Piscinibacter sp. HJYY11: one gene and its partner. The protein of the gene in region 2 interacts with the protein of the main gene of each other region in a pairwise test. Links are inferred from orthologs where the notes say so. Each region holds a gene or a part of one and is shown on either strand. Other genes may lie near its edges.

Region 1 (3,752 bases), 220 kb from region 2 along the record:
GGCTCTTCACTTCGTGCGTGAGCGTCTGCACGTAGTCGGCCACGTAGTTGCGGCCGGCGAGCGCGTCGCGCATCTCGTCGTAGGCCGCGCCGATCGCCTTCAGCGCCCGCCGGGTGAGCCGCGGCAGGCTGAAGCTGCGCTGCGCCTTCACGTAGCGCACGTAGTCGGCCACCACGCCGAAGGGCCGCACCAGCCACACCGAGAGGATCACCACCAGCAGCAGCACCGCCACCACCGAGGTCGTGCCGACGAGCAAGGTCTTGCGACGCGCCGCCTGCACGAACTGGCCGAAGCTCTGCACCGGCTTGCCCACGCTGACCGCGCCGATGATCGCGCCGCCCACGCGGATGGGCGCGGCCACGTACATCACCGAGCTGCTCGGGTCGCCCTCCACGTCGGGCGTGGTGCGAGCACCGTATTCACCTTGCAGCGCCCGGCGGATGTCGCGCCACAGCGAGTGGTCGGCGCCGAGCGAGCGGTTGGTCGAATCGAACACCACCGTGCCGCCGCGGTCGACCACCGTCATGCGCAGCTCGACGCGGGTCTTCTCGAAACCGTAGATGTCGGCCTTGAAGCGGCGCGCGTAGAGCGCCTGGAACACCGGGCCGAGCGCGTCGACCTGCAGCGTGCCGTCGCGCGAAGCGCCTTCGAGCAGCGTGGCCATCAGCTGCGAGGTCTCGACCAGGTTTTCCTCGGCCGACTCGCGGTAGCGTGGGTCGATGTCCTCCAGCTGGCGGTACATCAGGAGGCCCACGCCGATCACGTAGGCCAGGAGGATGCCGAGGAAGATGCGTGTCCGCTTGCTCACGCAGGCAAGGTCGGCGGGAGGTCTTCGCCCAGCGCGTAACCCGAGCCGCGGTGCGTGCGGATCGGCTCCAGCGTCGGCGCCACGGTCTTCATCTTCGCGCGCAGCGTCTTCACGTGGGCGTCGACGGTCCGGTCGAGGCTTTCGGTGTCGTCACCCCACACGCGGGCGAGCAGCGTGTCGCGGCTGAACACATGGCCGGGGCGCGAGGCCAGCGTCTGCAGCAGGCCGAACTCGTAGCGCGAGAGTTCGAGCAGCTTGCCGTAGAAGCGGATCTGGCGTTTGCCTTCGTCGATGGTCAGCGGCAACGCAGGCTCGGCCGGAGCCGCGGCCGCCTTCGCACTGCGCCGCAGGATGGAGCGCACCCGCGCCACCAGTTCGCGCGGCGAAAACGGCTTGGCCACGTAGTCGTCGGCGCCGAGTTCGAGGCCGACCACGCGGTCGATCTCGTCGCTGCGGGCGGTGAGAAACACCACCGGCACGTCGGCCACTTCACGCAGGCGCTTGAACACCTCGAAGCCGCTGGTGTCGGGCAGGCCGACATCGAGGATCACCAGAGAGGGCCGCTGCACCTTGAACTGCGACAGCGCTTCTTCACCGGTCGCCGCCCAGGCCGGCTCGAACCCGTCGGTCCGCAACGCGTACTGCAGCGTGTCGGCGATGCCGGGCTCGTCCTCGACGATGAGGACGCGCGGTTTCATTCGTTGGGCAAGAAGCCTTCGATGGACAGGTAGCGCTCGCCCGTGTCGTAGTTGAAGCCCAGCACCGTGGCGCCCTTGGCGATGTCCGGCAGCTTCTGTGCAATGGCGGCCAGCGCGGCGCCCGACGAGATGCCGACCAGCAGCCCCTCTTCACGCGCGGCACGGCGGGCGTATTCCTTCGCCGCTTCGGCTTCGACCTGGATCACGCCATCGAGCAGGTCGGTGTGCAGGTTCTTCGGGATGAACCCGGCCCCGATGCCCTGGATCGGGTGCGGGCTCGGCTTGCCGCCGCTGATGACCGGCGACGCGCTGGGCTCCACCGCGAACACCTTGAGCGTCGGCCACAGGCTCTTCAGCACTTTGGCGCAGCCGGTGATGTGGCCGCCGGTGCCCACGCCGGTGATCAGCACGTCGACCCCGCCGGGGAAGTCGGCCGCAATCTCCTGCGCGGTGGTGCGCACGTGCACGTCGATGTTGGCCGGGTTGTCGAACTGCTGCGGCATCCAGGCGCCGGGGGTGGAGGCCACGATCTCGGTCGCCTTGGCGATCGAGCCGTTCATGCCCTTCTCGCGTGGCGTCAGCACGAAGCTCGCGCCGTAGGCCAGCATCAGGCGGCGGCGCTCGACGCTCATGCTCTCGGGCATCACGAGGATCAGCTTGTAGCCCTTGACGGCCGCGACCATCGCCAGGCCCACGCCGGTGTTGCCCGAGGTCGGCTCGACGATGGTGCCGCCGGGCTTCAAGGTGCCATTCGCCTCGGCCGCCTCGATCATCGACAGCGCGATGCGATCCTTGATCGAGCCGCCCGGGTTGGAACGCTCGCTCTTCACGTACACGCTGTGCGAGTTGCCGAACAGGCGGTTGATGCGGATGTGCGGCGTGTTGCCGATGGTCTGCAGGACGTTCTGGGCGAGCATGGCGGTCTCCGTGGGAAAGGTGCGGCCGATTATGGGACGGCAGGGATAATCCGTTGATGTTCGCGCCCCTACAAAACGACAGCTTCCTGCGCGCCTGCCTGCGCCAGCCCACCGACCACACGCCCGTCTGGCTGATGCGCCAGGCCGGCCGCTACCTGCCCGAGTACCGCGCCACGCGCGCCAAGGCGGGCAGCTTCATGGGCCTGGCCACCAACACCGACTTCGCCACCGAGGTGACGCTGCAGCCGCTGGAGCGCTACAAGCTCGACGCCGCCATCCTCTTCAGCGACATCCTCACCATCCCGGATGCCATGGGCCTGGGCCTGAGCTTCGCAATGGGCGAGGGCCCGAAGTTCGCCCACCCGGTGCGCGACGAGGCCGCAGTCGCGAAGCTCGCCGTGCCCGACCTCGACAAGCTGCGCTACGTCTTCGACGCCGTCACCTCCATCCGCAAGGCGCTCAACGGCCGCGTGCCGCTGATCGGCTTCTCGGGCAGCCCCTGGACGCTCGCCTGCTACATGGTCGAAGGCGCCGGCTCCGACGACTACCGCTTGGTCAAGACCATGCTCTACAGCCGGCCCGACCTGCTGCACAAGATGCTCACGGTCAACGCCGATGCGGTCGCCGCCTACCTCAACGCCCAGATCGAGGCCGGCGCGCAAGCGGTGATGGTGTTCGACAGCTGGGGCGGCGTGCTGGCCGACGGCGCCTTCCAGTCCTTCAGCCTCGACTACACCCGCCGCGCGCTCGCGCAGGTGAAGCGCGAGCACGAAGGCAAACGCATCCCGCACATCGTGTTCACCAAGGGTGGCGGGTTGTGGCTTGAAGAAATCGCCGCGCTGGGCTGCGACGTGGTCGGGCTCGACTGGACGGTGAGCCTCGCCGCCGCCCGCCAGCGCATCGGCCAGTTCAGCGCGCTGCAGGGCAACCTCGACCCGTCGGTGCTCTTCGCCTCGCCCGAGCAGGTGCGCGCAGAAGTGATCAAGACGCTCGACAGCTTCGGGGCCTGGAATGCCGACGGCCGACCAGCCGGCCACATCTTCAACCTCGGCCATGGCATCAGCCAGCACACGCCGCCGGAGAGCGTGGCGGCACTGGTCGACGCCGTGCATGAGCATTCGCCCAGCCTTCACCAGTGACTTCCGGTCTGGTTGCACTTGGTTGCAAGTTTCTGGAACGGCCTGCAGTGCTTTCCCGGTGAGCGAGCACTCAGGCCTTGACTTATCCCCAAAACCGCGAATCTGACGCGTGTAGGACAAGGCTGACGCATTGCACCATCAGTATTTCTGATTAGGTAGCTAAGTCCTTGATTTCATTGAGTGCCGGATC
Region 2 (3,748 bases):
TCCTCCACGGGCGCACCGGCCCGGGGCGGCAAGCGGCTTGCATTGAAGATGCCGGCACGTGTCGCCACGCACTGTTTGGAGGATGGTCATGGACGAGTACACCACCCAACTGGTCAAGGAAAGCTGGGACCTGGTCGAGCCCATCGCACCGAGGGCGGCCGAACTCTTCTACGCCAACCTGTTCCAGCTCGACCCGTCGCTCAAGCCGCTCTTCACGAGCGGCGACATGGTGGTGCAGGGCGAGAAGCTGATGAAGATGATCGGCGTGGCGGTGGGCCTGCTCGGGCAGCCGCAGCTGCTGCTGCCGGCCTTGCAGACGCTGGGCCGGCGCCATGCCGACTACGGCGTGCGCGACGAGCACTACGACACCGTGGGCACGGCGCTCCTGTCGACGCTGCAGCAGGGCATCGGCGTGGCGTTCACGCCCGAGGTGCGCGAGGCCTGGATCGACGTGTACGGCGTGATGGCGCACACGATGAAAGAGGCGGCGCGCGTCCCGCTTGAAACGCGCTTATTTCGGTTGCAGCACCCACATGCGCAGCGGCTGCTTCATGCGGCCTGCCTGCTGCTCGGCCGTGTCGCCCCAGCCCCAGAAGTAGTCGGCCCGCACGGCGCCCACGATCGCGCTGCCGGTGTCCTGCGCCATGACGAGGCGGCGCAGCGGCGTGCTGCCCAGCGGCTCGGTGGTGTCGAGCCAGACGGGGGTGCCGTAGGGCACGCTGTCGGCGTCGACGGCGATCGAGCGGCCAGGGGTCAGCGGCAGGTTCTGCGCGCCCTTGGGGCCGAGCGCCGGGTCCGGCAGGGCTTCTTCACGGAAGAAGACATAGCGCGGATTGCTCCACAGCATCTCGTCCACCCGCTTCGGGTTGGCACGTGCCCAGGCCTTGATCGCCGGCCACGAGGCTTCGCCGCTGCGCAGGGCGCCCTGGTCGATCAGCCACTTGCCGACGGAACGATACGGGTGGTCGTTGTGGCCGGCGTAGGCCATGCGCACCAGCTTGCGTTGGCCGTTGGCTTCGGTCAGCTGCAGCCGACCTGAGCCCTGGATCTGCAGCACGAGTGCATCGAGCGGGTCGGCAACGTAGGCGATGGCGGTGCCCTGCAGGGCTTTCTGCGCCGCCGGCAGGGTGGCGATCTGCTGGCGCGTCCAGTAGGGTTTGCGGCTGGCGAGGTCGGCCGGTGCGCCGTGCAGCGGAATGCGGAACGCGCCCCCTGCGGTGCGACGCGCCTCGACCAGCGGCTCGAAGTAGCCGGTGATCATCCCGTCGGCAGCGCCATCGGTCGACTCGACGCGCCAGGGCTGCATGCGCTGGCGAATCCAGGCTCGCGCCGAAGCGTCGGACGTGGGCATGACGCCTCGCGCATCGACGCAGATGCGGGCCCATTCGAGCGGCGGCTTGTCGCAGCCGCGTTGCAGCGCCGGCCACCACTCCAGCTGCGCATCGCCCTCCCAGCCGGGCAGCTCCGACCAGTCGGCCTTGACCCAGCGCGAGCGGGCCCGCTGCATCACCACGGGCGGGGTGGAGGGTGCGGGCTTGTCAACGGTGGGAGGTGGGGGCTCCGATGCCGGAGGCGGGGTCGGCCGGCTCGTGCAGGCGACGAGCACTCCTAGAATCGCCGCCGCCGCAAAAGGCCGCAGGGACCGGAAACCGAACGGGATCGTCATCATGGGTTTGTTGTTGCTCGAAGCGCTGGCGGCGCTGGTGGTTCTGGTGTTGATCGTGTGGTGGACCATGTTCTCGGGCCGCAAGGGCGGCGAGCGCCCGTCCGACCGGGGTGACGGCGGCGACGACGCTGAGAGCTAGCCGCGCCGCGAGGGTTCAACCACCCTCGTCGAGATCGATGTGCTGGTCCATGTCGAGCGCGGGCTGATCGACGCGCGGCGTGCCCACCACGCGCGCCGGCACGCCGACCACCGTCTTGTGCGGCGGCACGTCGTCGAGCACCACACTGCCGGCGCCGACCTTGGCGCCGTCGCCAATGCGGATGTTGCCCAGCACCTTGGCACCGGCGCTCAGCAGCACGCCGCGGCCGATCTTGGGGTGGCGGTCGCCCGTCTCCTTGCCGGTGCCGCCGAGCGTCACGCCTTGAAGGATGGAGACGTTGTCGCCGACGACCGCGGTCTCGCCGATCACGACGCCGGTGCCGTGGTCGATGAAGACGCCGCCGCCGACCGCGGCTGCGGGGTGGATGTCGACCGCGAACACTTCGGAGGCGCGCCCCTGCAGGCACTGCGCGAGCGCCTTGCGTTGGCGCCCCCAGTACCAGTGCGCGATGCGGTGCGCCTGCAGCGCATGGAAGCCCTTGTGGTTGAGGAAGGGGTTGACGCTCGAGCCGGCCGCGGGGTCGCGGGCAGCGATGGCCGCCAGGTCGGCGCGCGTCAGTTGCCCGATCTGTGGCTCGGCCCGCAGCGCCTCCTGCGCGACGCTGCGCAGCGTGTCCGCCGGGAGCTCGGCCGAGGCCAGCTTGCGGGCCAGCAGCTCCGCCAGCGCGGCGTCGAGCGAGGGATGGTCGAGGATGAAAGTGCGCAGCACGGCCGCGAGCACCGGCTCGGCGGTGGCGAGCTGCGATGCATCGTCGCGCAGCGCGTGCCAGAGGGTGTCGGCCGGCGCGCCCATGTCTCAGTGCAGGGCGGACGGGACGGACAGCGAGAACTCGGGCACCACTGCGTCAAAGGGCCGCGCGTCCTCGGTCATGCAGAAGAAGGTGCCGCGCATGCTGCCCTGCGGCGTGTGGATGCGCGTCCAGCTGGTGTACTCGAAGCGCTCGCCGGGCTTCAAAAGCGGCTGCTGGCCGACGACCGCTAGGCCGCGCACTTCCTCGACGTGGCCGCGCGCATCGGTGATCACCCAGTGGCGTGCCACGAGCTGCGCGGTGATGTCGCCGGTGTTGACGATCTGGATGGTGTACGCATAGGCATGCACGCCTTGCTCGGGGTCTGCCTGTTCGGGCAGGGGGCGCACGCTGACGCTGCAGGTGAATTCGGGCTTGGCCATCGTTCGATTCTAGGGAGGCTCCTAGAATCCTTCGCATGAGCACGCCCTCCTACCGCATCGCCCCCAGCATCCTCTCCGCCGACTTCGCCCGCCTGGGTGAGGAAGTGCGCAACGTCATCGCAGCGGGTGCGGATTGGATCCACTTCGATGTGATGGACAACCACTACGTGCCCAACCTGACCTTCGGGCCGATGATCTGCGAGGCACTGCGCAAGCACTCCGCGCGTGCCGATGGAACCCCGGTGCCGATCGACGTGCACCTGATGGTGCAGCCGGTCGACGCGCTCGCGCAGGCTGTCTGCAAGGCTGGCGCCGATCTCGTGAGCTTTCACCCCGACGCCAGCACGCACGTGGACCGCACGTTGCAGCTGATCAAGGCCGAAGGCAAGCAGGCGGGGCTGGTCTTCAACCCGGCCCAGCCGCTCGACGTGCTGGAGTGGGTGATCGACAAGGTCGACCTCATCCTCATCATGAGCGTGAACCCCGGCTTCGGCGGGCAGAGCTTCATCCCGAGTGCGCTCAAGAAGATCGAGCAGGCGCGCAAGCTCATCGAGAAGAGCGGCCGCGACATCCGGCTGGAAGTCGATGGCGGCATCAAGGTCGACAACATCCGCCAGGTGGCCGATGCGGGTGCCGACACCTTCGTTGCGGGCAGCGCGATCTTCGGCAAGACAGACTACAAAGGCGTGATCGACGCGATGCGCACGCAGCTCTCCGCGGCATGACGGGCCGCCGCGCCGGGCCGCCGCAAG

The links.
Region 1: the proteins of cysE (region 2) and cysK interact in binary tests that used the Escherichia coli proteins (3 or more experiments, as listed by UniProt). The link is inferred for Piscinibacter sp. HJYY11 from one-to-one orthologs.

What each region holds. Positions count from the first base shown.
Region 1 is NZ_JAERQZ010000001.1:3,595,342-3,599,093, reverse strand. The notes cover bases 464-3,237. They hold cysK (cysteine synthase A), read right to left. Parts: upstream 2,424-3,237; coding sequence 1,503-2,423; downstream 464-1,502. Other genes in these bases: hemE (uroporphyrinogen decarboxylase), read left to right, coding at 2,480-3,237; creB (two-component system response regulator CreB), read right to left, coding at 805-1,506; creC (two-component system sensor histidine kinase CreC), read right to left, coding at 464-808. Outside these bases: more of creC, read right to left, coding at 1-463; more of hemE, read left to right, coding at 3,238-3,562.
Region 2 is NZ_JAERQZ010000001.1:3,812,800-3,816,547, forward strand. What follows is about bases 720-3,489. They hold cysE (serine O-acetyltransferase), read right to left. Parts: upstream 2,619-3,489; coding sequence 1,821-2,618; downstream 720-1,820. Other genes in these bases: JI745_RS17750 (MltA domain-containing protein), read right to left, coding at 720-1,507; JI745_RS17755 (hypothetical protein), read left to right, coding at 1,668-1,805; apaG (Co2+/Mg2+ efflux protein ApaG), read right to left, coding at 2,622-2,996; rpe (ribulose-phosphate 3-epimerase), read left to right, coding at 3,032-3,489. Outside these bases: more of JI745_RS17750, read right to left, coding at 512-719; more of rpe, read left to right, coding at 3,490-3,721.